2 regions of the Cellulomonas taurus genome follow, and region 1 is predicted to be linked to the other one. Evidence: riboswitches for the same ligand, from Rfam matches in the RefSeq annotation. Region 1 holds a riboswitch; the other holds the start of a gene.

Region 1 (4,204 bases):
TCCTCCACCGCCCAGCAGCCGTCCACCACGGCGTACCTGGCCCGCGGTCCCTCGGTGGTCCAGGCGTGCAGGGCGTCGATCAGCCGGTCCACCGCCTCCACCGGGGTGCCGACCCCGACGGATGCCCGCAGCGCACCGCCGGTGACGCCGAGCCGAGCCAGCAGGGGGTGTGCGCAGAACCGGCCGTCCCGCACGCCGATTCCCCACTCGGCGGACAGGTAGGCCGCCACCAGTCCCGGATCGTCCTCCCCGACAGTGAAGGAGACGACCCCCACCGGGTCAACGGAGTCGGGCCACAGCCGCAGCACCCGGACCCCCGCGATCCCCGACAGCCCGTCGGTCAGCCGCTCGCGCAGCGCGTGCTCGTGGGCGACCAGCGCCCCGGCCGGCAGCGCGGCCAGTTCCTCGCAGGCGGCGGCCAGCGCCACCGCACCGAGCACATTCGGCGACCCCGCCTCGTGCCGCGCCGGGGCGGGCTGCCACAGTGTGCGGTCGGTGCGCACGTCCCGGACGGCGCCGCCCCCGGCCAGGTACGGCCTGCCCTGGTCCAGCCAGTCCCGGCGACCGACCAGCGCACCGGCGCCGAAGGGGGCGTAGGTCTTGTGACCGGAGAACGCCACGTAGTCGACGCCGGAGTCGACGAGGGAGAACGGACGGTGCGGGACGAGCTGCGCGCCGTCGATCAGCAGACGCGCCCCGGCCTCATGGGTGAGCGCGACCAGCTCGGCCAGCGGCAGGCTCTCCCCGGTGACGTTCGACGCACCCGTGACGGTGACCAGCGCGTAGGGGGTGCGGGCCAGTTCCTCCCGCAGCAGCTCGAGCGTGGCGGCGGCGGTCGGGCCGCTGGTCAGCACCGTCGCGCGCCGGTCGTCGCCGCCGGTCGTCTGCACCCAGGGCAGCAGGTTGGCGTGGTGCTCGCAGTCCAGGACCAGCACCGCGCCCGGCACGCACCCGGCCAGCAGGTTGAGCGCGTCGGTGGTGTTCCGCACGATCACCGCCACGTCCTCGTCCCGGGCGCCGACGAACCGGGCGATCGTCTGCCGCGACGTCTCGTACAGCGCGGTGGACACCTGGGACAGGTACCCGGCACCGCGGTGCACCGAGGCGTACAGCGGCAGCACCTCGGTCACCCGGGCGGCCACCGACTCCAGAGCGGGGGCGGACGCCGCGTAGTCGAGGTTGGCGTACGGCACGGTGCGGCCGTCGACCAGCGGGACCGGGGTGTCACCCCCGACCACCGGCAGCAGGACGTCGACCCGGTTCAGGGTGGGTGTGGACATGGTGGACCTCCGACAGGTGGAGGGTCGCCGACATGACCCGGCGGACCCCGCGCTTGCTCAGCACCGGACGGTGCTGGGCCAGGTCGTCACCCGGGGCACCCCGCCGCGGAGGGAGGGTTGCCGGCCAGCAAGCCGGGGCTACGCGCTGGCACTCATGACCTGCGCCCACGATGAACCGGCGGTTCGGGATCCGTCAAGAGCTGCTCACAGTGCGGTCGGTCCTGGCATCGACGGCCCCGGCTGACTATGGTCGCCGCACACCATCCAGAGCGGCCGAGAGATCTGGCTCGACGACGCCGCAGCAACCCAGGCCACACCGGCCCAGGGTGCTACCGCCAGGACCGATGGAGGAGCGATGACCGAAGCACCCCTGCCCTACCGCCTGCTCACCGGACCGGACGACCGGTCGTTCTGCGAGCGGGTCAGCGCCGCGCTGGCCGAGGGCTATCAGCTGTACGGCAGCCCGACCGCGACCTACGACGGCGACCGGGTGATCGTCGCGCAGGCAGTGATCCTGCCGACCGCCCCCGAGCCGACGGTGCGTCCGCTGTGAGCGCCGGATACGCGGGTGATCTGACCCCCCAGCAGACCTGGGAGCTGCTCGCCGACGACCCGACAGCCCTGCTGGTCGACGTCCGCACCGAGGGCGAGTGGCGCAGCATCGGCGTGCCCGACCTGGACGGTCGGGTGGGCTTCGTGGAGTGGGTCGACGGACAGGGTCGACCGAACCCCGACTTCCTGGCGCAGCTGGCGGAGCTGGGTGTCACCGACGGCCGTCCGGTGGTCTTCCTCTGCCGATCCGGCGTGCGCTCCGTCGCCGCGGCGACCACCGCCACCGCCGCCGGGATCGGTCCGTCGTACAACGTGCTGACCGGCTTCGAGGGCGATGTCGGGCCGGACGGGGCCCGCGGACACTGGGGCTGGCGGGCCGAAGGCCTGCCCTGGCGGTCGCTGTGACGGCGGCGGGGCCCGGCGACTGGCAGGACGGCACCCTCCCCCGGGACACCCTGCGGCCGGACACCCTGGCGGTGCGGGGCGGCACGGTGCGGAGCGGCTTCCACGAGACCTCCGAGGCGCTGTTCCTGACCCAGGGCTACGTCTACGACCGCGCCGCCGATGCCGAGGCGGCCTTCGCCGGGGAGTCGGATCGCTTCCTGTACTCCCGCTACGGCAACCCGACGGTGAGCACCTTCGAGGAACGTCTGCGCCTGATCGAGGGTGCCGAGGCCTGCTACGCCACCGCCTCCGGGATGAGCGCGGTGTTCACGGCGCTCGCGGCCCTGGTCGGCAGCGGTTCCCGGATCGTGGCCGCCCGGGCGCTGTTCGGGTCGTCGGTGGTGATCTTCGACGAGATCCTCGCGAAGTGGGGCGTGCGCACCGACTACGTCGACGGCCACGTGCCGGAGCAGTGGGAACAGGCGCTCGCCACCCCGGCTGACGTGGTGTTCTTCGAGACGCCGTCCAATCCGATGCAGGACCTGGTGGACATCGCCCGGGTCAGTGCGCTGGCCCACGCCGCCGGTGCGGTCGTGGTGGTCGACAACGTGTTCGCCACCCCGGTGCTGTCCCGGCCGCTGCTGTTCGGCGCGGATGTGGTCGTCTACTCGGCGACCAAGCACATCGACGGGCAAGGCCGGGTGCTCGGCGGCGCGATCCTGGGCAGCGACGACTTCGTGCACGGGCCGGTGCAGACCCTGATCCGCAACACCGGGCCGTCGCTCAGCCCGTTCAACGCCTGGGTGCTGCTCAAGGGCCTGGAGACGCTGTCCCTGCGGGTGCGGCACCAGACCGCCTCCGCGCTGACCGTCGCCACCTGGCTGGAACAGCACCCGGCGGTGGCCCAGGTCCGCTACCCCTATCTGCCCTCGCACCCGCAGCACGCCCTGGCGCTGACCCAGCAGGACGGCGGCGGCACCGTGGCGACCTTCACCCTGCACCAGGAATCGAAGGAGTCGACGTTCCGGGTGCTGGACCGGCTCCGGGTGATCGACATCTCGAACAACCTCGGTGACGCGAAGTCGATGGTCACGCATCCGGCGACCACCACCCATCGCAAGCTCGGCGCCGCCGGACGAGCGGCGGTCGGGATCGGGGAGTCCACCATCCGACTGTCGGTCGGGTTGGAGGACCCGCAGGACCTGATCGACGACCTGGCCCAGGCGCTCGACGACTGACCGGCCGGGGACCTGGGTGCGCAGGGCACCTACCGACCGGCCGGGGACCTGGGTGCGCCCTCGACCCGCGGCCCGGAAGCCGCATGCCCCTGCGTCGGCCTGGTCGACCCCGGCTCGACTCTGCGACCGCGCAGATCACGCGACCAGTCGGCGCAGCTCCGTCTCCACCCAGGCACCCTCGGTCAGCGGGTGCAGCACCAGGCCGTCCACCCCCGTCCGCTCCGCCAGCTCGCGCAGCTCGGCCAGCAGCAGATCGGCGGTGGTGACGACGCGGGTCGCGGCCGGTGACCAGGTCAGGCCGGTGAGCGCGTCCAGGTACTCCAGGTCGGCACGCTTGCGCCGGGCTGCCCGCTCGTCCACGGCCAGCACCACGTCCAGGTCGAGCAGCAGGGTCACCTGGTGCCGCTGCCGACCGGCCGCGGCGATGCCCTGAGCTGCCAGGTCGACCCAGGAGGTCAGCTCGGCGACAGTGGACAGGTCGGCGGAGAACGCCAACCGGATCACGTCGGCCCGAGCGGCGGCGATCAGCAGCTCGGCGCTGTCGCCCGGTCGGTGTTCGATCCCGGCGCCGGCCGGTGCGTGCAGGGCGATCGTCGGGGTCGGGGTGGGCACGACCGAGAGCGCCGGGCGGGACGGGGCGAGCGCGATGTGGTCAAGAACGGGCTGAGCCATGGGAGGTGTCCTCGGGTGAGGCGGGTGCGCACGGGGCCGTCCGGCCGCACGCGCGCAGGGGTCATCGCGTCAGCGACA
Region 2 (4,204 bases), 480 kb from region 1:
GGCCGAAGGCCGACTCCTCCAGACCGGCGGCCCGCTCGCGCACCTCGGGGCGGACCACCCCGGCGGCCTCGGCCCGGGACCGACGGGCGTCGGCGGCGGCCAGCAGCTCGGCGTGCACCGCCTCGCGGCCCTCGGTCAGACCGGTGGCGAGGGTGACGACCTCGACCACCTTCTGGTCGGCGAAGGCCAGCCACGACTTCAGGGTGTCGGCCAGGTCCGGCTCGTCCTGCACGTCGTGCGGCACGTGGAACAGGGAGGTGGAGGTGCCGACGGCGGTCTGCTCGGCGCCGAGCCCTTCCAGCCGCTCCAGGGTGGTGAGTGCCGCGTCCAGGTCGGCGCGCCAGATGTTGTGGCCGTCGATCACGCCACCGACCAGCACCTTGTCCGCCAGGGCCGCCCGGGTCGCGTCGGAGACGGTGGGCAGCGAGCCGCGGACCAGGTCCAGGGCGACGCCCTCGATCGGTGCCTCGGCCAGCACGTCCAGTGCCTCGCGCAGCTCGCCGTAGGGAGCGGCCACCAGCAGAGCCGGGCGATCGTCCACGGCCAGCTCGGCGCCGAGCACCTGGTAGGCGCGCTCGGTCGCGGCCAACAGCCGGTCGGCGTCGACGCCGGTGGAGTCGGAGACCAGCGCGGGCTCGTCGATCTGCACCCAGGTGGCACCGGCGGCCTTGAGCGCCCGGAGCAGCTCGACGTAGACCGGGAGCACGTCGTCGAGGCGGTCGATCGGGGCGGTGCCGTCGGTGCTCTTGGCCAGGGCCAGGAAGGTCACCGGTCCGACGATCACGGGCCGGGTCAGCACGCCGTCGGCCAGCGCCTCGGCGAACTCCCGCACCGGTCGGTCCGAGGAGTAGGCGAAGGTGGTGTCGGCACCGATCTCCGGCACCAGGTAGTGGTAGTTGGAGTCGAACCACTTGGTCATCTCCAGCGGCAGGTCGTCCCCGCGGCCGCGCGCCACCGTGGAGTACCCGGCCAGGTCCAGCCCGCCGTCGGCGTCGCGCAGGTCGGCGAACCGCTCCGGCACCGCACCCAGCACGACAGCGGCGTCCAGCACCTGGTCGTAGAAGGAGAAGGCACTGGGGATCGCCGGCAGCGTGGTGCTCAGACCCAGCTCGGCGAGCCGGGTGCGGGTGCGGCGGCGCAGGTCGGCGGCGGTGGCCTCGACCTCGGCGGCGGTGGAACGTCCGGCCCAGAACGACTCGATGGCCTTCTTGAGCTCACGCCGGGGTCCGATGCGCGGGTAGCCCAGGACGATGCCGGCGGGGAACGGGTGGGTGTGGGTCATCTTCGCCTCAGCTGGTCGGGACAGGAGTGGGTGACACGCTCACCCGGGCGGCCCTCGGTGCGCCGTCGCCGCCGAGTCCGGCGCCGTCGAGCAGGTCGAGAGCAGGTCCTGCGTTGTTGAAGGTGTAGAGGTGGACACCGGGGGCGCCACCGTCGAGCACCGCGTTCACCAGGTCGATGCCCAACCGGGTGCCCACCCGGTGCCGGGCTGCCGCCTCGGTCTCCGGGTCGAAGGCGTCCAGCCGGGACAGCACCGACTCGGGCACCTCGACGCCGGTGAGCTGCTGCACCCGGCGCAGCCGCGCCGGGTCGGTCATCGGGATGATGCCGGGCACGATCGGGATGGTCACCCCGGCGTCCCGGGCCAGCGCCACCAGCTCCAGATAGGAGGGGGCGTCGTAGAACAGCTGCGTGATCGCGAAGTCGGCACCGGCTGCCTGCTTCGCCAGCAGTGCGGCGATGTCCTGCTCCCGGGTGCTGCCCGCCCCGGCGTTGCCGCGCGGGAATGCGGCCACCGCCACCGACAGCGGCCGCACCGTGGCCCGGACCGCCTGGGCCGGGCTGGAGGCACAGCGCCGGGCCTCGATCTCCCGCAGCAGTTCGACCAGGGCGCTCGCGGTGGGCAGACCGTCCGGGTGCGCCTGCCAGGAGCCGTCGGTCGGCGGGTCACCGCGCAGGGCCAGGAAGGCCCGCACCCCCTCGTCCAGGAACTCTTCGACGGTCGCCGCCAGCTCGGCCCGCGACGTCCCCACGCAGGTGAGGTGGGCGATCGGGGTCAGGGAGGTCTCGCGCAACAGTCGGCGGACCAGGGTCCGGGTGGTGTCCCGGGTGGAACCGCTCGCCCCGTAGGTCACCGACACGAAGTCGGGCCGCACGTCGGCCAGTGCCCGGACGGTGGACCAGAGCTTGGGCGCGGCGTTCGGGTTGCGCGGCGGGTACAGCTCGAAGGACACCGTGGGTCGCTCGATCGCGCCCAGACCGTCGGGGTACTCACCTGCGCTCATGCTTGCTCCATCGGTCCTGGCGGAAGCACCCGCACCCGCTCTCGCGGGGGGTTGCTGCGACGTCGACGAGCCAGGTCTCTCGGTCGCTCTGGATGGGTGGCGCAACGCTAGGTCTCCGGGGCGGAGGCTGGCAAGCATTCCTGTCATGTCAGGCCCGGGCCGTTGACACCCGGTGCCGCGCGGCCATAGCTTCGGCGCCATTCGCCCGGCCGTCCGCCCAGCCCGCGCCCGGTCATCCGAACGCCCGGCACCTCCGTGTGGAGCTCATCCACCGATCCAGGAGGTTGTCATGCGTCTGCACCGCTCCGACCCGACCGAGTCCGTCACCGTCGACGACCCGGCTCCGGCCACCCCAGCCCGTCGCAGCCTGCTCCGCCTCGGCGGGGTCTCGGTGCTCGGGGCCGCCGCCGTGCTCGGCACCGCGTCCACCGCGCAGGCGGGCGGGGGCGCCGGTGCCGGATCCGCGCGCAGCGTGCCCACGGTCGCCGACCTGCGCGCCCTCAATCCGAAGAAGGACGACGTGGTGCTGGTCATCGGCTACGCCGCCGCCGGTGACGGTGGTGCCCTGCTGATGCGCTGGGATGCCGCCTCCACCGCCGAGCCGAACGGGGGCACCGTGATCGCCCGGGCCACCTCCCCGGCGACCGGCCGCTGGCACCTGGTGCACGAGGGCACCGTCGACTTCCGGCAGTTCGGCGTGCTCGGCCCGGACACCCCGGCCGACGACGCGCTGGATGCCCTGGTCGCCGACCCGACGGTGCGGCGGATCGAGGCGCACACCGACCTGAACTTCGTCCGGCGGCACCGGTTCAGCCGCTCCGACCTGGTGCTCGACTTCGGCAACCACCTGGTCACCACCGAGGGGATCGAGCCCGCGGCGGCCAACGACCCGTTCGCTGCCGTGCTGTTCTTCCAGGGCGCCGTCACCGATCAGGTCGTCACCGGTGCGCTGCCCTCGGACCTGCCCGAGCAGGTCGACATCCTGCCGGTGCCCGACTCCGCGGCCTTCACCGTCGGGCAGTGGTGGGCGGTGCAGACCAACCCCCGGCCCGGTGGCGGCAGCGCCGAACGGGAGCTGATGTACCTGCTGCAGATCACCCAGATCGTCGACGGCACGCATGTCCGGGTCGGCTACAAGACCGGCTGGGCGCTCACCGCCGGGCGCACCCTCACCTGGACCCGGGTGGACCCGGTGCAGCGGGTCACCGTGCAGCGGATGCGGTTCCTGGGCACCGGGTCGGACCAGATCACCGGCTCGCACCCGGTCGCCTTCGAGTACGCCACGCACTGCGACGTGCACCAGATCGACGCCGAGCGCACGTTCTGGCCGGTGATCATGCGGCGGTGGAACACCACCTACGTCACCTCCCAGTGCTCGCTGCGCAATCCGGTCAGCGTGACCCTGGGTGGTGCGGGGTACCTGACCCAGCAGATCAGCTGCCTGTACGCGCAGGTCCGGGACTGCCGCACCTCGAACGCCCGCCACCTGAACGACTTCACCTGCGCTGCGTACTCGATGGTGCAGAACTGTCACGGCGACGGGGACGTGCAGGGCCCGTTCGTCACCCACGGCCAGTACGAGCACGACCTGACCTACATCGGGAACAGCGGGCTGATGACCTTCGCCAACTCCGGGGCGACCTGGGGTGGTCGCGCGAAGCGGGTGACCGTCCGGCAGCAGGTCACGGCGCTGTTCTTCGCCCGGGTCGGGGTCATCGACCTCACCCTGGAGGACTGCCAGGTAGTCAAGGACCCGAGCATGCCGGACTACCCGAGCTGGATGTGGGTCAACGCCGACGGTCTGCAGATGCGCGGCTGCCGGGTGGACGCCCGGTTCCAGCTGTCCCAGGCCACCGCGGTGTCGGCGCGTCCGACGGTGATCGAGGACTGCGTGATCGGGTTGACCGCGGCGGATGCCA

What was found. A riboswitch is a leader RNA that binds a small molecule or an ion and turns the genes downstream of it on or off. The one in region 1 is predicted to bind S-adenosylmethionine.
Region 2: linked by a shared signal. The riboswitch ahead of HGK68_RS00430 (methylenetetrahydrofolate reductase) and the one ahead of HGK68_RS14130 (DUF1737 domain-containing protein) in region 1 are both predicted to bind S-adenosylmethionine.

Annotation. Positions count from the first base shown of each region.
Region 1 is NZ_CP051884.1:3,048,200-3,052,403, forward strand. It holds gene HGK68_RS14125 (aminotransferase class V-fold PLP-dependent enzyme) at 1-1,280, opposite strand, end outside; SAM riboswitch class IV at 1,325-1,440, opposite strand; SAM riboswitch class I at 1,538-1,631, shown strand; gene HGK68_RS14130 (DUF1737 domain-containing protein) at 1,636-1,833, shown strand; gene HGK68_RS14135 (rhodanese-like domain-containing protein) at 1,830-2,237, shown strand; gene HGK68_RS14140 (O-succinylhomoserine sulfhydrylase) at 2,234-3,454, shown strand; gene HGK68_RS14145 (hypothetical protein) at 3,590-4,126, opposite strand.
Region 2 is NZ_CP051884.1:94,844-99,047, forward strand. It holds gene metE (5-methyltetrahydropteroyltriglutamate--homocysteine S-methyltransferase) at 1-1,282, opposite strand, end outside; gene HGK68_RS00430 (methylenetetrahydrofolate reductase) at 1,290-2,285, opposite strand; SAM riboswitch class I at 2,290-2,384, opposite strand; gene HGK68_RS00435 (peptidase C14) at 2,575-4,204, shown strand, end outside.